DNA from 2 places in the Enterobacter sp. SCRI0065 genome. Region 1 is predicted to be linked to the other one. Evidence: predicted binding sites of a transcription regulator. Region 1 holds the regulator's gene; the other holds the start of a gene.

Evidence for each region. Region 1 encodes Fur, which represses iron uptake genes when iron is present. Its sites were predicted from a motif close to ATAATAATGAGAACNACTATCAA; they were not measured.
Region 2: a site for Fur is predicted at 2,010-2,032, ahead of ftnA (non-heme ferritin). Genes of this name have one in related genera too.

The regions. Positions count from the first base shown of each region.
Region 1 is NZ_JCBAJB010000001.1:431,127-435,889, forward strand. It holds gene glnS (glutamine--tRNA ligase) at 1-247, shown strand, start outside; gene chiP (chitoporin ChiP) at 688-2,085, shown strand; gene chiQ (ChiQ/YbfN family lipoprotein) at 2,141-2,470, shown strand; gene fur (ferric iron uptake transcriptional regulator) at 2,533-2,979, opposite strand; gene fldA (flavodoxin FldA) at 3,271-3,801, opposite strand; gene ybfE (LexA regulated protein) at 3,959-4,246, opposite strand; gene ybfF (esterase) at 4,375-4,763, opposite strand, start outside.
Region 2 is NZ_JCBAJB010000002.1:681,005-685,767, reverse strand. It holds gene AC6EMZ_RS09115 (MFS transporter) at 1-601, shown strand, start outside; gene AC6EMZ_RS09110 (RpiB/LacA/LacB family sugar-phosphate isomerase) at 643-1,281, opposite strand; gene yecR (YecR family lipoprotein) at 1,633-1,971, shown strand; gene ftnA (non-heme ferritin) at 2,177-2,674, shown strand; gene AC6EMZ_RS09095 (YecH family metal-binding protein) at 2,706-2,945, opposite strand; gene tyrP (tyrosine transporter TyrP) at 3,144-4,355, shown strand; gene AC6EMZ_RS09085 (YecA/YgfB family protein) at 4,390-4,763, opposite strand, start outside.

The sequences.
Region 1 (4,763 bases):
CGATCGTCTGTTCAGCGTACCCAATCCGGGCGCGGCAGAGGACTTCCTGGCGACGATTAACCAGGAATCGCTGGTCATCAAGCAAGGCTTTGGTGAACCGTCTCTGAAAGCGGCTGAAACAGGAAAAGCTTATCAGTTTGAGCGTGAAGGTTACTTCTGCCTCGACAGCCGTTATGCAACCGCTACCAAACTGGTCTTTAACCGTACGGTTGGTCTGCGCGACACCTGGGCGAAAATTGGCGAGTAGTTTTGGTCAATGACAGACAAACGCCGCTTATCGCGGCGTTTTTTTTCTTTGCGATCAGCAGTCTATATAAAGGCTAATCTGGATGCCTAAATAATAACTGGTCAATGAGCTGCTACTTATTTTTTTAATTTAATTTTCATTTATAGAAATACTCAATTTTTACTCAATGTAATCGCTATCAATAAGCATTAGTTATTGAATTTAACCCAATTTTCAGCGTGTTTCGGCCCTCTCATAGAAATGTTTCAATTCACTACCAATTATGTGCACTTCGTCATAATCCTGCATTTTGCCTGTTAAAAAGCATTGATAATTCGCGTCGCGAAAAATAGTCTAAAGACGGTAGTTAATTCGAGGGTATTTCTAACTACCCCTGACCTATTGGTCATTTATATTTTTCGCCGTTCAGGCGTTTTTAATTCGTCAAAGAGGAACAATCTATGCGTACGTTCAGTGGCAAACGTAGTGCGCTGGCGCTGGCTATTGCCGGTATCACAGCAATGTCGGCTTTTGTTGCCGCACCAGAGGCTAAAGCAGCAGGATTCATTGATGATTCAACTCTCACGGGTGGTATCTATTACTGGCAGCGTGAACGTGACCGTAAAGACGTAACCGAAAATAAATACAAAACCAACCTTTCCCATTCTACATGGAACGCCAACCTGGATTTCCAGTCTGGCTATGCCGCAGATATGTTCGGTCTGGATATTGCCGCCTTTACGGCCATTGAAATGGCGGAAAATGGCGACAGCGCGCACCCGAACGAAATTGCATTTTCGTCCAGCAATAAAGCCTACAAGGAAGACTGGTCCGGCGATAAGAGTGGGATAAGCCTTTATAAGGCCGCCGCTAAATTCAAATATGGCCCGGTATGGGCGCGTGGTGGTTATATTCAGCCAACCGGTCAAACGCTATTAGCGCCGCACTGGAGCTTTATGCCTGGTACTTATCAGGGTGCAGAAGCCGGGGCTAATTTTGACTACGGTGATGCGGGGGCGTTGAGTTTCTCCTATATGTGGACCAACGAGTACAAAGCTCCGTGGCACATTGAGATGGACAAGTTCTACCAGAACGATAAAAAAACCAAAGTCGACTATCTGCATTCCCTCGGTGCAAAATATGACTTTAAAAATGATCTCGTGCTGGAAGCGGCATTTGGTCAGGCAGAAGGCTATGTTGACCAGTACTTTGCCAAAGCCAGCTACAAATTCGATATCGTCGGCGGTCCGCTGTCGACCACCTATCAGTTCTACGGTACTCGCGATAAAGTCAGCGATGGCGGCGTGAACGATCTTTATGATGGTACCGCGTGGCTGCAAGCGTTGACCTTCGGGTATAAAGTGGGACAAGTTGATTTACGTCTCGAAGGAACCTGGGTGAAAGCGGAAGGGCAGCAGGGCTACTTCCTCCAGCGCATGACGCCAACCTACGCCTCTTCAAACGGTCGTCTGGATATCTGGTGGGATAACCGTTCTGACTTCAACGCCGATGGTGAAAAAGCACTCTTCTTCGGTGCGATGTATGACCTGAAAAACTGGAATCTGCCGGGCTGGGCAGTGGGTGCATCTTACGCTTACGCGTGGGACGCCAAGCCTGCTGATATGGCAACGCCGGATGCCTACTACGATCCGAACTACCGTCTGAAAGAATCGTCATACAGCCTGGACGCAATCTACACCCTCCAGGATGGCCGTGCGAAAGGCACGATGTTCAAACTGCACTTCACCCAGTACGACAACCATTCCGATATTCCGAGCTACGCGGGCGGTTACGGCAATATCTTCCAGGATGAACGTGACGTGAAATTCATGGTTATCGCACCTTTCACTATCTTCTGATGAATTCTCCGGCGGGATGGCCCCCCCCCGTCTCGCCGGAATGGAGACTGTTATGTTGAAAAAAATCGTCATGGTCGCGGTGCTTGCATCGGGACTGGTTGCCTGCGCACAGCCTCAGGCACCAAAAGAAGACTCCCGTTTGAAAGAAGCCTATAGCGCTTGTATTAATACGGCACAAGGATCGCCGGAGAAAATCGAGGCCTGTCAGAGCGTGCTGAATGTACTCAGAAAAGAGAAAGCGCATGAGCAGTTTGCGACTCAGGAAAACGTCAGGGTGATGGATTATCAGGCTTGCATCCAGGCGCGCAAAACCGGCAACGATCAGGAAGTGGCAAAAAGCTGCGACAAAATCTGGCAAGAGATACGCAATAACAACGCGAACTGATTAATAGCAGGCAAAAAAAAGCCAACCTTGCGGTTGGCTCTTTGCTTTGTATAAATGCACCCTTATTTCGGGGTATGCGCGTGCTCATTTTCGCGACAATCGCCTTCTGCACAGTGACCGTACAGGTACAGGCTGTGGTTGGTCAGGCGAATACCATGTCGGGTGGCAATCTCACGCTGACGCGCTTCGATAGAGTCATCGCTAAATTCAATCACCTTGCCGCAGTCGAGGCAGATAAGGTGATCGTGGTGATGCTGCTGGGTCAGTTCAAAAACGGATTTACCGCCTTCGAAGTTATGACGGGTGACAATCCCTGCGTCGTCGAATTGATTCAAAACGCGGTAAACGGTCGCCAGGCCAATCTCTTCACCCATGTCAATCAGGCGCTTGTACAAGTCTTCCGCACTGACGTGATGATTGTCCGGCCCTTGCAGAACTTCCAGAATCTTTAAACGAGGAAGCGTAACTTTCAGGCCAGCCTTCTTTAATGCGGTATTGTTGTCAGTCATGCGGAATCTGTCCTGTTGCTAAACGATTCACTTCTAAAGAAGAAGTGACAGAAAATGCACTTGGGATAATGCGTCTCATTATAGAACTGCCATGCTTAAATGAAAACTGCAAGTCTCAAGCAAAGTATGCTTATAAAAACGTGGTACCGCCAACAAAGTTAGCCGAGTGAGTCCACTTTAACCTGGTTTATTGTACAGGTCTGAAAGCAAAAGTTAAAAATTTGTAGCAATTATTTTAATTGGAATTACCTATCAATGCGGCGCAACTAAGCTGAAGCGCCGCATCTTCAATCAGGCATTCAGAATATCGTCGAGATGTAGCTCGTCGCGAATCTGTTTTACCCACTGCGTCACGCGTTCAGCGGTCAGTTCTGGCTGGCGGTCTTCATCAATCGCCAGACCGACAAAGTGATCGTCATCTGCAAGACCTTTTGATGCTTCAAAGTGGTAACCCGCTGTCGGCCAGTGGCCTACGATGGCTGCACCGCGTGGTTCGATAATGTCGCGGATGGTGCCCAAAGCGTCACAGAAATATTCTGCGTAGTCTTCCTGGTCGCCACAGCCAAACAGCGCCACGAGCTTACCGTTGAAGTCTACTTCTTCTAGCGTAGGGAAAAAGTCATCCCAGTCACACTGTGCTTCGCCGTAGTACCAGGTTGGGATGCCCAGCAGCAAAATATCATAACCTTCGAGATCTTCTTTGCTGCTCTTAGCAATGTCATGCACGTCGGCAACGTCTTTACCAAGCTGTTTCTGAATGTTTTTTGCGATGTTTTCGGTGTTACCCGTATCGCTGCCGAAAAAAATGCCGATGATTGCCATGAGTAAAATAACCTCTTGAAACTTAATGGTATGGTGGCGCAATTTGTCCACGGATAAGGGCAATCATAGCAGAACAGAGAAGTCCACGGAAACAGCTATCACGCTGGACTGCACTCTGTGCTACATGAAAGTGACGTGAAGTCGATTTTTCAGACTCTTACTGGGAATGGCGTAATGCCTGGAGTTGCGCCATGAGCATCTCTTCGATCAGCTCGCTGCGGCTGATTTCACGAGCATCGGCCAGTTCGCTCAGCGCGTCGACGGCATCCGCATTGAGTTTAAGCTCGACGCGTTTAAGCCCACGACTTTTGTCGCGTTTAAGCTGGTTGCGCTTATTGATGCGCAATTGTTCATCGCGCGAAAGCGGATTGGTTTTAGGTCGTCCCGGTCGACGTTCAGTCGCGAACAGATCTAATGTCGTACGGTCCGTTTGTTCTTTGGCCATGATTCAGAGACTTCGGGGAAAACGAGCGGCCCTGCTATTGCCGGGGCGATGAGCGCGACATCATACATTACTGGTATCAGGACGCCAACGACTGGCGTCCTGCAGACGATCGGTCGCTGGCTTTTTAATCAAATCACCGTTTCAGATAGATATCGACGGATGGCGCGCAGGACAGCCTCCGGCTTTTCGGCGTGAACCCAATGACCTGCCCCGGCAATCACATGCGCACGCGCCTGCGGGAATTGCGCGACCAGTGCATCCCGATAAGCCTCCGTGACGTAGGGTGAATTGCCACCACGGATAAACAGGGTAGGGTGCTGCCAGGCAGGAATCGCCTGCCAGCCGACAATATGGCTATATTGGTCCCACAGCACCGGCACGTTAAAACGCCATGCCCCATCGATGAAAGACTTCAACAAGAACTGTACCACGCCTTCTTCATCGAGTTGCTCACGCATAATAGCAGCAGCCTGTTGGCGTGTGGATGCGCCAGCTTCGGTGACTGCATTAATAGCCG
Region 2 (4,763 bases), on a different contig from region 1:
GTACGGAGGCTCGCTGTTTCGGGCTTCTATCAGTGCAGTTCCCTTCCTGCTGCCCTTGATGTTTCAGGTCGGCTTTGGGATGGATGCCTTTCATTCTGGCCTGCTGGTGCTGGCGGTGTTTGTTGGCAATCTGACAATTAAGCCTGCGACCACACCCTTAATCCGCCGCCTGGGTTTTAAGAAACTGCTGCTGATTAACGGGGCATTAAACGTGCTGGCTTTATTGGCCTGTGCCTTTATCACCCCAGACACCCCCGTCTGGCTGATAATGCTTATCTTGTATTTAGGCGGCGTTTTCCGCTCCGTTCAGTTTACTGCGGTGAGCACCCTCGCTTTTTCTGATGTCCCGTCGGCGCAGATGAGCTACGCCAATACGCTATTTTCCACCGCCACACAGCTTGCGGTTGGGCTGGGGATTACGCTTGGCGCAATAGGGATCCGGATTGGGGAAAAAGCCAGTGAATTGCTTGGAATTGTAGCCGTACCCGGCATTAGCTTTCGCCTGGCCTTTGTCGCCATCGCGTTGATTTGCCTGGTGGGGATGTTTGACACGCTACGGCTAACGAACGATGCGGGAAGCGCGGTCTCGAACAAAAGGTGAAAAAAAAGCCAGCATCGCTGGCTTTTCATTTGGCCGTTAGATTAACCAACGATACCGCGAACAAAGGCTTCGATCTCTTTATCCTGGCAATTTTCGAAGAAGCACTGCTGGAAGCGTTGACCAGACACGGCTGTTTTCACCAGTTCCGGATCGATGGCACGCAGGGTATCCAGATAGTTTTCTTTCACGACCGCGGCTTTCACCTGGTTCAGGATCCCGGCGTTACGTACCTGAGGCTCTTTGCGCTCTGGTGGATAGCCTTCTCCTTTACGACCGGTGAACGCTTTTTCAAAGATAAAGCGCACGTTCAGTTCAGCGCCCCAGCCGAAGCCTTTAGCGAACGGCAGAGACAAGGCGTTGCCGTTGTTAATCTGAGCAAACAGGAACGCATCTGCCGGATCGATGCAGTAACCGCAGATCACACCCGGATGGATGTTCAGGGACATCAATGCACCCTGACCCGTACCGCAACCGGTCACGACAAAGTCGACCGCTTTAGAATTTAACAGAATGCTGGCCATGATCCCAAGGTGGATGTAGGTCAGGTGGTGATCGTTTTCATCACTCATCCCGACGTTGTAAACCGGGAAACCTTTTTCATCGACAACCGTTTTTAATTCATTAAGGATGGTGGAGTTTTTACTCGCCTGGCTGTTTTCCATCATCAGTGCAATTTTCATTCTTCATCTCCTAATGCGTTGCGGGTTTTCCGCCGTGGATAGCTTTTCGAGTCAACCTTACTACTTAGCAAACGGACTTTCAAATTAACTGAAAAATAGTTTTAAAAAATTAAGAGGCGCTCACAAATTCATGCAAAGAAACTCATTTTTAGTGCTTATGCACAACCTGCCGGCCCCTCCCTCTTTCAACGGTTTCCGCCAACATCATTTGAAATTCAGAATGATATTCGACAGCCTGGCCGACCGATCTTCATCGTTGCAGAAAGTACGGGGCGAATGACGGGCTATTCTTGGCATTGTATGCCGCGTCAGGCGTTACGATAGGTTATTTCCAGTGGCTCAGAGCGAGATATGAAGAAATTAATGGTTGCAGGCATGCTTTTGTTACTCGCGGGTTGTAGCGTGACTCGCCAGGCTGAGGTCAGCACTGCGGATACTACCAGCGGAGTCGTCAAGCTCAACTATGGTCAGGCAATGATGCAAAATGCCCATTATGATGACTACGTCACTAACGGTACCGCTACACGCGAATGCCAGAGTATGGGTTATGCAACGGCCTCGTCTTATGGTCAACCGATAAAAACGTGCACCCTGGTGAGCGGTTCTGTTTGCCTGAATGAGAGCGTCACCATTCAATATAAATGTCTGGGTTATGCCGTCAATCCAGCCGCGGCGCAGACCTACTATTAATGATAGTTCTGCCAGTTATCCGCTGGCAGACAATTTAAATAAGAAACAGAACAATTCTCATTAATATATAAATCATTGCCAATGCGTTTTATTCCCATTCGTATTTTTAATAAATAGATAATTTATTTTACCTTTTGCAAATAAATAAATAACAAATTATAGTGACGCTCTCGCTGACGAATAAATAATTATATGGAGCTGCACCATGCTGAAAACCGAAATGATCGACAAGCTGAATGAGCAAATGAACCTTGAGCTTTTTTCATCCCTGCTCTATCAGCAGATGAGTGCCTGGTGTAGCTTCCACAGCTTTGAAGGCGCTGCGGCATTCCTTCGCCGCCATGCGCAGGAAGAGATGACCCACATGCAGCGTCTGTTTGATTATCTGGCGGATACCGGCAGCCTGCCGCGCATCAATCCGGTCGCTTCACCGTTTGCCGAATACGCCTCCCTGGACGAACTGTTCCGTGCCACTTATGAACATGAACAGCTGATCACCCAGAAAATTAATGAACTGACTCACGCCGCCATGATTGGCCAGGATTATCCAACCTTTAATTTCTTGCAGTGGTATGTTGCTGAACAACACGAAGAAGAGAAGCTGTTTAAATCCGTGCTGGATAAGCTGTCTCTGGCAGGTAAATCAGGTGAAGGCTTGTACTTTATCGATAAAGAGCTTTCAACTCTCGATACGCAGAATTAATTAAAAGGGGAGCCACAACAGGCTCCCTTTTTTAATGGCGACATATTTTGCTTTCGTGGGTAGAAAAACCTGTTTCTACCGGAATGAATTTACCTTTAGCGGCCAAAAACGCCACCAGCGCTGAAGCCGACATCTCAGAAGCAGAACAGGTGTGAAAGCGCGCCGTTTCCCCAAATCGCGAATGGATGGCCAGAACCAAACTTTGTTCGCTGTACTGCTCGCCCGACTCAATCATCATGTTGAGTACTTCATGCCCGTGAATTGACGCCATATAGCCTCCCGTTCAAAAACACAGCCTAAACGTTCATCCCACGTCACGTATTGCGCTGGCACAGCTTTCGACGCATAAGCGCTAACGCCTGTAAAAAATTAATTACACCACTTGTAACGACGATTTGACGAAATAATGATTTTCCCTTACGCTGCGCCGCAGATTAAGTTGCGAAGTGATGGCGCAGTAGAGGAAAGCGTGAAGAATAGAACTCTGGGAAGTATTTTTATCGTCGCAGGCACCACGATTGGCGCAGGAATGCTGGCGATGCCTTTGGCCGCCGCAGGCGTGGGTTTTGGTGTGACGTTGCTGCTGTTAGTCGGACTTTGGGCGCTGATGTGTTATACCGCGTTGCTGCTCCTCGAGGTTTATCAGCATGTTCCCGCCGATACCGGACTGGGTTCTCTGGCGGCAAGGTATCTGGGTCGTTACGGCCAGTGGATCACCGGTTTTAGCATGATGTTTCTGATGTACGCCTTAACCGCAGCCTACATGAGCGGTGCTGGCGAACTGATTGCCTCAAGCGTCAACGACTGGTTTGGCTCGGATATCTCTCCAGCAACCGGCGTTCTCTTCTTTACCCTGATTGGTGGTGGCGTAGTCTGCGTGGGAACATCGCTTGTCGATCTGTTTAACCGCTTCTTGTTTAGCGCCAAGATCGTTTTCCTGGTGGTTATGCTGGCGTTACTCGCCCCGCATGTTCATAAAGTGAACCTGCTAACCTTACCGCTTGAGCAAGGGTTGGCGCTTTCCGCCATCCCGGTTATTTTCACGTCGTTTGGCTTTCACGGCAGCGTGCCAAGCATCGTGAGTTATATGAACGGTGATATTCGTAAACTGCGTCGCGTTTTCATTATCGGCAGTGCGGTTCCGTTAATTGCCTATATCTTCTGGCAGTTGGTTACGCTCGGCAGCATTGGTTCCTCGACCTTTATGGGGTTGATGGCTGACCACTCTGGCCTGAACGGTTTTCTGCAGGCGCTGCGTGAAGTCGTTGCTTCGCCACACGTCGAGCTGGCGGTTCATCTGTTTGCGGATCTTGCCCTGGCGACCTCATTTCTTGGCGTAGCGCTGGGGCTGTTTGATTATCTTGCCGATCTTTTCCAGCGTCGCCGTTCTGTTGCAGGGCGTATCCAAACGGGCATCATTACCTTCTTGCCACCGCTGGCCTTTGCGCTGTTCTATCCGCGTGGATTTGTTATGGCGCTGGGTTACGCCGGCGTGGCGTTATCGGTGCTTGCCCTGCTGCTCCCTTCCCTTCTCGCATGGCGAAGCCGTCAGCAGCATCCTGACGCGGGATATCGGGTTAAAGGGGGAAAACCGTTGCTGGTCATGGTGTTTGCGTGCGGGATAGCGGTGATTCTGGTGCAGTTTTCAATTGCCACCGGGCTACTGCCCGAAGTGGGCTAAAAAAGAGGGGCTCAATATTGAGCCCCTCTTTTTATCAATGCAGACAGCAGCTTTTAAATTTCTTACCGCTTCCGCACGGACACGGATCGTTACGACCTACTTTTACCCCATTCACTATCGGTTGTTGCGCGACAGATTCCTGAGGATTCTCCAGCCAGTAGTTGTATAAGCGCAGCGCCGCTGGCTTAATGCGTTCGATGCTAGCCTCAAACTCTTCTTCCGTTAACCCTTCCAGCTTATCAAAGTTATCTTCGCTACCATGAAGGGCGATGACGTCGAGATCGGCTTTTAACGCTTCGGGCAGTGTGGACCAGTCGGTCAGCGCCATACCGCGCAGATACCCGAAGCACCACTCTTCCACCACCGTGTAGGTTTTGCCGTCCACTTCGTTATAGCCAAAGACGGGTT